2 linked regions of the Saccharopolyspora erythraea genome follow. The protein of the gene in region 2 interacts with the protein of the main gene of each other region in a pairwise test. Links are inferred from orthologs where the notes say so. Each region holds a gene or a part of one and is shown on either strand. Other genes may lie near its edges. The genes, in order: dnaE and HUO13_RS35210.

Region 1 (4,437 bases), 6.0 Mb from region 2 along the record:
GCTCGGCGTCGGCCAGCCTCTTCTCGATGATCTGCTGGGTGCGCCCGAAGTCCTTGGCGATCCTGGGGTCCAGCAGCGCCTGCTTGACGTCCTCGTAGCGGGTGATCAGCCACGCGTCGAGGCCGTTCACCGTCCGGATGCGCTGCACCGGCTCCTCGCGCATCCGCGCGTACCGGTTGTGCCGGTCCTGCGCGAAGGCGTCGTCGAAAGCCAGTAAGTCGGGCACTTCACCGGTGGTCATGGGCAAACCTTCCGAGCTCGGCGTTTTGGCGGCCGGTCTCCAGTTAACCCATATCACTGACGGTTGTCACGCGGTCGCTGAAAGCACTCTCAGCTTCCGCGGAGGGCGAAGCGGACGCGGGGCGCGAAGCGGACTCGCGGCCCCACGCCGGCTCACAGCACCGTCTCGAAGCACCCCGCGCCGAGCAGCCCCTTCAGCTCGCCCTGCAGCCCGTTCTCGGTCGACACGAAGTAGTCGCTGGACAGCGCGAGGCGGGTGACCCCGCGCGGCCCCTGCAGCTTCACGTGCACCGGGACCGTGCCCGAGTGCGCCTGCAAGGTGCGCTTGAGCTCGGCGACCAGCGACCGGTCCACCCTGCTGGCAGGCACCTTGATCACGAACGCGGGGCTGGTGCCCGGGTCGGTCTCGGCCGCCGAGATGTCCACCGGCACCGCGTCGGAGGCGAAGATGCTGATGGTGCCCTCGCGCTCGTTGATGCGGCCCTTGACCGCGATCGCGGTGTCCTCGACCAGGCAGTCGGCGAACATCTCGTAGGACTTCGGGAAGAACAGCACCTCGACGCTGGCGTCGAGGTCCTCCAGGGTCACGATCGCCCAGGGGTGGCCGTTCTTGTTGATGCGGCGCTGGATCCCCGAGATCATCCCGGCGATCTTGACCTGGTCCTTGCCCGCCTCGCGCTCACCGCCGACCAGCTCGGCGATGCCGGTGTCCTGGTACGGCGCGAGCAGCCGCTCGGCTCCGTCCAGCGGGTGCGCCGAGACGTAGAGGCCCAGCATCTCCCGCTCGTAGGACAGCATCTGCTTGCGCGGCCACTCGTCCGGCGTGAACTGCAGGTGCGCCAGCGGCGACGAGGAGTCCTCGCTCCCGGCGTCGTCCCCGCCGCCGAACAGGTCGAACTGGCCGAGCGCCTGCTGGCGCTTGAGCCCGATGACCGCGTCCACCGCCGCCTCGTGGTGCTGGGCCAGCGACATCCGGGTGTGGCCGAGGGAGTCGAAGGCGCCCGCCTTGATCAGCGACTCGATCACCCGCTTGTTGCAGGCCACCGTCTCGGACTTGTCCAGGAAGTCGGTGAACGAACTGTAGCGGCCCTTCTCCCCGCGCACCTTGGCGACCGAGGCGACCACGTTGGTGCCGACGTTGCGGATCGCGCCCAGGCCGAACCGGATGTCGGAGCCGACGGCGTTGAAGTCGTTGAGCGAGTCGTTGACGTCCGGCGACAGCACCTTCACGCCCATCCGGCGGCACTCCGCCAGGTAGACGGCCATCTTGTCCTTGTTGTCGCCGTTGGAGGTCAGCAGCGCGGCCATGTACTCGGCCGGGTAGTTGGCCTTCAGGTACGCCGTCCAGTACGCCACGAGGGCGTAACCGGCCGCGTGGGACTTGTTGAACGCGTACCCGGCGAACGGCAGGACCGTCGCCCACAGCTTGTCGATGGCCTCGTCGCGGAAGCCCTGCTCCCGCATGCCCGCCTGGAAGCCCTCGAACTCCTGGTCCAGGACCTCCTTCTTCTTCTTGCCCATCGCGCGGCGCAGGATGTCGGCTCGCCCGAGGCTGTAGCCGGCGACCTTCTGCGCGATGGCCATGATCTGCTCCTGGTAGACGATCAGGCCGTAGGTCTCGGCCAGGATCTCCTTCAGGGGCTCGTCCAGGTCGGGGTGGATCGGCTCGACCGGCTTCTTGCCGTTCTTGCGGTCGGCGTAGTCGTTGTGGGCGTTGACCTCCATCGGGCCCGGCCGGTACAGCGCGTTGCAGGCCACGATGTCGGCGAACTCGGTGGGCTGCATGCGCTTGAGCAGCTCGCGCATGCCGCCACCTTCGAGCTGGAACACGCCCAGGCTCTCACCGCGTGCCAGCAGCTCGTAGGTCTTCGCGTCGTCCAGACCCAGGTTGGACAGGTCGATCTCGCGGTCGTGGTTGGCCTTCACCATCTTCAGCGCGTCGCCGAGGATGGTGAGGTTGGAAAGCCCCAGGAAGTCCATCTTCAGCAGGCCGATGGCCTCGCACGACGGGTAGTCCCAGCCGGTGATGATCGAGCCGTCGTCGCGGGCCCACAGCGGCACGGTGCCCATCAGCGGCTGCGACGAGAGGATGACCGCGCAGGCGTGCACGCCCGCGTTGCGGATCAGCCCCTCCAGGCCGCGCGCGGTGTCGAAGATCTGCGACACCGACGGGTCGGTCTCGATGAGGTTGCGGACCTCGGCGGCCTCGGCGTAGCGCTCGTGCTGCGGGTCGACGATGCCCGACAGCGGGATGTCCTTGGCCGCGATCGGCGGCGGCAGCGCCTTGGAGATCTTGTCGGCGATGGCGAAGCCCGGCTGGCCGTGGTGGACCCGCGCGGAGTCCTTGATCGCGGCCTTGGTCTTGATCTTGCCGAAGGTGATGACCTGGGCGACCTTGTCCCGCCCGTACTTGTCGATCGCGTACTGCAGCACCTCGTCGCGGCGGCGGTCGTCGAAGTCGAGGTCGATGTCGGGCGGGGAGTCGCGCTCCGGGTTCAGGAACCGCTCGAAGATCAGGCCGTGCTCCAGCGGGTCCAGGTTCGTGATGTGCAGGATGTAGGCCAGCAGCGACCCCGCGGCCGAACCGCGGCCCGGACCGACGTGGATGCCCTGCGACTTCGCCCACCGGGTCAGGTCGCCGACGACCAGGAAGTACGCGCAGTAGCCCTTGGTGTCGAGCACGTCCAGCTCGACCTTGATCCGGTCCAGGCACTCCTGGGTCGGCCCGTTCGGGTAGCGGGTGGGCAGGTACTGCTCGACCTCGGCTTCCAGCAGCTGGCGCTCGGTCTTGCCGCTGCCGTCGGTGACGCGCGGCATCCGGTCCTGGAACGACCAGACGTCCTCGTAGGACTCAACGCGCTCGGCAATCAGCAGCGTGTTGTCCGCGGCACCGGGAACTTCGGAGTCCCAGTACTCCCGCATCTCCTCGGCGGACTTCAGGTAGTAACCGTCGCCGTCGAACTTGAACCGGCTCTCGTCGTTGAGCGTCTTGCCCGACTGCACGCACAGCAGCGCGCCGTGCGACTCGGCCTGGTCGGCGGTGACGTAGTGGCTGTCGTTGGTGGCCACCGGCTTGAGGCCGAGCTCCTTGGAGATCTTGAGCAGGCCCTCCCGGACCGACCGCTCGATCGGCAGCCCGTGGTCCATCAGCTCCAGGAAGAAGTTCTCGGCGCCGAAGATGTCCTTGTAGTCCGACGCCGCCTGCATCGCCTCGTCGAACTGGCGCAGGCGCAGCCTGGTCTGGACCTCGCCCGACGGGCAGCCGGTGGTGGCGATGATGCCCTCGGCGTACTCGGCGACCAGCTCGCGGTCCATCCGCGGCTTGCGGTACTGGCCCTCCATGCTCGCCCGGCTGGAGAGCGTGAACAGGTTGCGCAGCCCGGTGGCGTTGCGGGCCAGCATCGTCATGTGGGTGTAGGCACCGGCACCGGAGACGTCGCCGCCCTCGCCGTACTCGTCGGTGCCGCGCTGCTTGGCCTCGCCCCAGAACACCGGCTTCTTGTGGAAGCGGCTGCCGGGCGCCAGGTAGGCCTCGATGCCGATGATCGGCTTGATGCCGGTCTTCCTCGCCTGCTGGTAGAACTCGTCGGCGCCGAACATGTTGCCGTGGTCGGTCATGCCGACCGCGGGCATCTCCAGCCGCTGCGCCTCCGCGAACAGCGCTCCGACCTTCGCCGCACCGTCGAGCATCGAGTACTCGGTGTGCACGTGCAGGTGGACGAAGGGGTCGACGGGCACGGAGGGGCCTCCTTCGCGAACGGTACCGGCGGGAGAGGGTGCCAGCCTAACTCCAGCGGCCGACGGGATCGGCGATGTCCCCTGGCGTTGCGCGGATCCGCTCCGGCGCGTCACACCGCCGGTCCGGCGCGGGGTCGCGCGCGGGCTCCGGCGGCTCTCGCACGGGCGATAGCCAGAGGGCTCCTGAGGTTCCGCACCGGCTCCGCTGACAAGGTGAGTTCGAAGAGAGGCACTGAGGTTCCGCCACCGGAACCGCTACGCAATACGAGTTCGAGGACAGCCTCTCGCGCGGGCGCCGAAAGAGTTCGAGGACAGCCTCTCGCGCGGGCGCCGAAAGTCAGTGCCGTTCGCACGGTGATCGGCCGGAGCGGGTAGCGTGGGCCGACGTGGCTGCCCCTGATCCCGTGGACGTTCGTCTGCTCAGCGTCGTCGCCGAGACGGGCCGCGCAGCGGTGCATG
Region 2 (3,210 bases):
TGCGAGCCGTCGGCGAAAACCTGGCCGAGGATGCGTCCCAGCGGCGGGCCCCACGGCTGGGCGAGGACCTTGCGCACGACCGCCTGTTCCAGCACGGCCTGCACGTCCTCGTCGCGCAGGACCTGGACCGCGCCGCGCACCGCGGTCGCGAGTTCCGAGGTGACCCGCTCGGCGTGGTCCTGCTCGCTGAGCCATCCGCCGAGCCGCTTGCTGATCTCGGCTCGACGCAGCTTGTCGCGGACCACGTGCTCCGACAGGAAGTTGGTCCCGACGAAGTCGCCGAGGCTGCGCCCGAGGGTGTCCTTTCGGGTAGGGATGATCGCGGTGTGCGGGATCGGCAGTCCCAGCGGACGGCGGAACAACGCCGTCACCGCGAACCAGTCGGCCAGGGCGCCGACCATTCCCGCCTCGGCCGCCGCCCGGACGTAGCCCGCCCAGGCCGCCCCGCCGTTCTCCTGCCAGCGGGCGATCACGTAGATCAGGGTCGCGACCAGCAGGAACCCGCCGGCCACGGCCTTCATCCGCCGCAGGCTCCGGCGCTTCTCCTCATCGGATACCGCAGTACGCTGCACACTTCGATTGTGGCAGTGTTCAGACCCTGACCTCGCGACACCGCTCGTAACGGACATTTGGTACGCGGATCAAGGCGCAACCACGGCCCTGACTCAGGCAGCAGCCTCGCGGCCGTCGTTGCGATGGTGCCCCGACGACTGCCACATCCGTCCCCGGTGGCGGGGTCCGCCGAGGCCGATTGGCGGTGCGAAGCCGCACGTTCGGCATCTGCTGATCCCGGGCGGTTTCGACTACGCTGCGGCAACGTGCGTACTCCTGCTCTCACCGCCCGGCTCCGACCGTTCACTTCCACGATCTTCGCGGAGATCACCGAGCTCGCGAGGCGGACCGGGGCGGTCAACCTCGGTCAGGGCTTCCCCGACACCGACGGTCCCGAGGGCATGCTCAGAGTCGCGCAACAGGCGATCGCCGACGGCGTGAACCAGTACCCGCCGGGCGCCGGCGCGCCCGAGCTGCGCGGGGCGATCGCCGCGCACCGCCGCAGCCGCTACGGCATCGAGCACGACCCCGAAGGCGAGATCCTGGTGACCGTCGGGGCCACCGAGGCGATGTCGGCCGCGATGCTCGCGCTGGTTGAACCCGGCGACGAGGTCGTGCTGATCGAGCCCTACTACGACGCCTACCCCGTCGCGGTCGCGATGGCCGGAGGCGTGCGCCGGACCGTGCCGCTCACGCAGGGACCGGACCACCGCTTCGTGCTCGACGTCGACGCGCTGCGCGCGGCCGTCGGGCCGCAGACCCGCGCGCTGGTGCTGAACTCTCCGCACAACCCCACCGGAACGGTGTTCACCGACGACGAGCTGGCGGCGATCGCCGATGTCTGCCGCGAGCACGACGTCATCGCCATCACCGACGAGGTCTACGAGCACCTGCTGTTCGACGGGCGCAAGCACAAGCCGCTGGCGACCCTGCCGGGCATGGCCGAGCGCACCCTGTCGATCTCCAGCGTCGGCAAGAGCTTCAGCGCCACCGGGTGGAAGATCGGGTGGGTCTGCGGACCGCGGGAGCTGGTCGCCGCGGTGCGCGCCGCCAAGCAGTTCATCACCTTCGTCGGCGGTGCACCGTTCCAGCCCGCCGTCGCCCACGCGCTCCAGCACGAGCTCGACTGGGCCGAGCAACTGCGGCTGGACCTCCAGCGCAAGCGAGACATGCTCTCCGACGGCCTGGCCGAAGCGGGCTTCGACGTGCTGGCCAGCGAGGGCACCTACTTCATCTGCGCCGACGTTCGCCCACTGGGCTTCAGCGACGGGGCGCAGCTGTGCCGCGAGCTGCCCGAGCGGATCGGGGTCGCCGCGATTCCGGTGCAGGTGTTCTGCGACCACCCCGACGCGACCAGGCACCTGGTTCGCTTCGCGTTCTGCAAGCGCGACGAGGTCCTGAACGAGGCCGTCGAACGGCTCCACAAGCTGCGCTGACATCAGCGTCCTCCGCATCCGAGGCACACGAACCCGGATTCGCCGTGTGCCGCCTGCGCCTGGGCCAGTGCCGTCGCGGGCGGCACCCCGCGCCGCAGCGCGGAGTGCAATGCGACCATGACCTCGGCCGTTCGTTCGTCCGGAACCGGGATCACGCTGGCGATCACGGTTGCCGTGCCGCGGCCGAGCAGCGCGGCGGCCAGCCCGCTGAGCTGGTCGCAGGGGCTGATCGCCGACTGGCCGACCTCGCACGCCGAAAGCACCACGGTCGTCGGACCGCGGTGCAGGCGGTCCAGGTCGTAGCCGTAGAGCGGACCGTCGGCGAGCTCGAGGCAGGAGAGCAGGGGCTGGTCGCCGCGGAACCGGCCGTGGGCGGCGACGTGCACGGTGCCTGCTCCGTCCACTGTGTCCAGAACGCGTTCGGCCGTCGCGTCGGCTCCCGTGAGCAGTTCGCCACCTGCGGCCGCGTGCAGGTCGGCGACCTCGCGCTCGGCGTGCTCCAGGCCGGGCCCCGCGACCCAGACCTCCCGGGCCCCGGGAGTGGTCTCGGCGATGTCGGCCGCTCCGCGCAACCAGCACCGCAGCGAAGGCGCGACGGTCACGCCCCGCCCGCGCAGCGGGGGTAGCGCCGCCCACGGAAGCGCGTGCAGGCTGCCGGTGGGCACGACCACGAGCGGGCGTCCCCTTTCCAGTTCACCGGCGACCGGCCCCAACACCCGCTCGGCGATGATCTCGGCGGACCCGAGCACCCAGCCGTCGAACATCGCACGGACCGCGCTGTCGGGCTTTTCCGCCTGCCTGGACAGGAAATTGCGCAACCTCGCCACCTCGCCCACCACGGCGGACTCGGCTCCCAGCGCGTGCAGCCGCACTACTCCATCCACAATGGACACAGCGCGCAGCCGACCGTCGACGGTGAAGAAGTTGAGCAGCACCGCGTCACCGAGCTCGGCGACGACATCGCCGAGCTCCCAGCGGCCCCACGCACCCTCGGTGGCACCGTTGACCAGCATCGCGCGACGGCGCACCCGGCCTTCCAGCGCCTCGACCCGCCGCAGCGCGGCACCGTTCCTGGAACCGCGCGTGTCCGCCACTGCCGCGCGCAGCTCGACCAGCGAGCGGCGCAGTTCCGGATCGGCAGGCGGTTGCAGCGCCCGGCGCTGCAACGCGCTGGCACGTGCGCATTCGGTCCAGCGAAGCACCAGCTCCGGGTCGCCGACGC

The links.
Region 1: the proteins of HUO13_RS35210 (region 2) and dnaE interact in binary tests that used the Escherichia coli proteins (3 or more experiments, as listed by UniProt). The link is inferred for Saccharopolyspora erythraea from one-to-one orthologs.

The regions. Positions count from the first base shown.
Region 1 is NZ_CP054839.1:1,845,464-1,849,900, forward strand. What follows is about bases 194-4,323. They hold dnaE (DNA polymerase III subunit alpha), read right to left. Parts: upstream 3,979-4,323; coding sequence 394-3,978; downstream 194-393. Other genes in these bases: HUO13_RS08520 (cytochrome P450 family protein), read right to left, coding at 194-241. Outside these bases: more of HUO13_RS08520, read right to left, coding at 1-193; HUO13_RS08530 (AsnC family protein), read left to right, coding at 4,365-4,437. UniProt on the Escherichia coli protein: DNA polymerase III is a complex, multichain enzyme responsible for most of the replicative synthesis in bacteria. This DNA polymerase also exhibits 3' to 5' exonuclease activity. The alpha chain is the DNA polymerase catalytic subunit.
Region 2 is NZ_CP054839.1:7,831,677-7,834,886, forward strand. The notes cover bases 1-2,903. They hold HUO13_RS35210 (pyridoxal phosphate-dependent aminotransferase), read left to right. Parts: upstream 1-818; coding sequence 819-1,988; downstream 1,989-2,903. Other genes in these bases: HUO13_RS35205 (DUF445 domain-containing protein), read right to left, coding at 1-521; HUO13_RS35215 (CHAT domain-containing protein), read right to left, coding at 1,991-2,903. Outside these bases: more of HUO13_RS35215, read right to left, coding at 2,904-3,210. UniProt on the Escherichia coli protein: Shows aminotransferase activity with methionine and histidine as substrates, and to a lesser extent also with phenylalanine.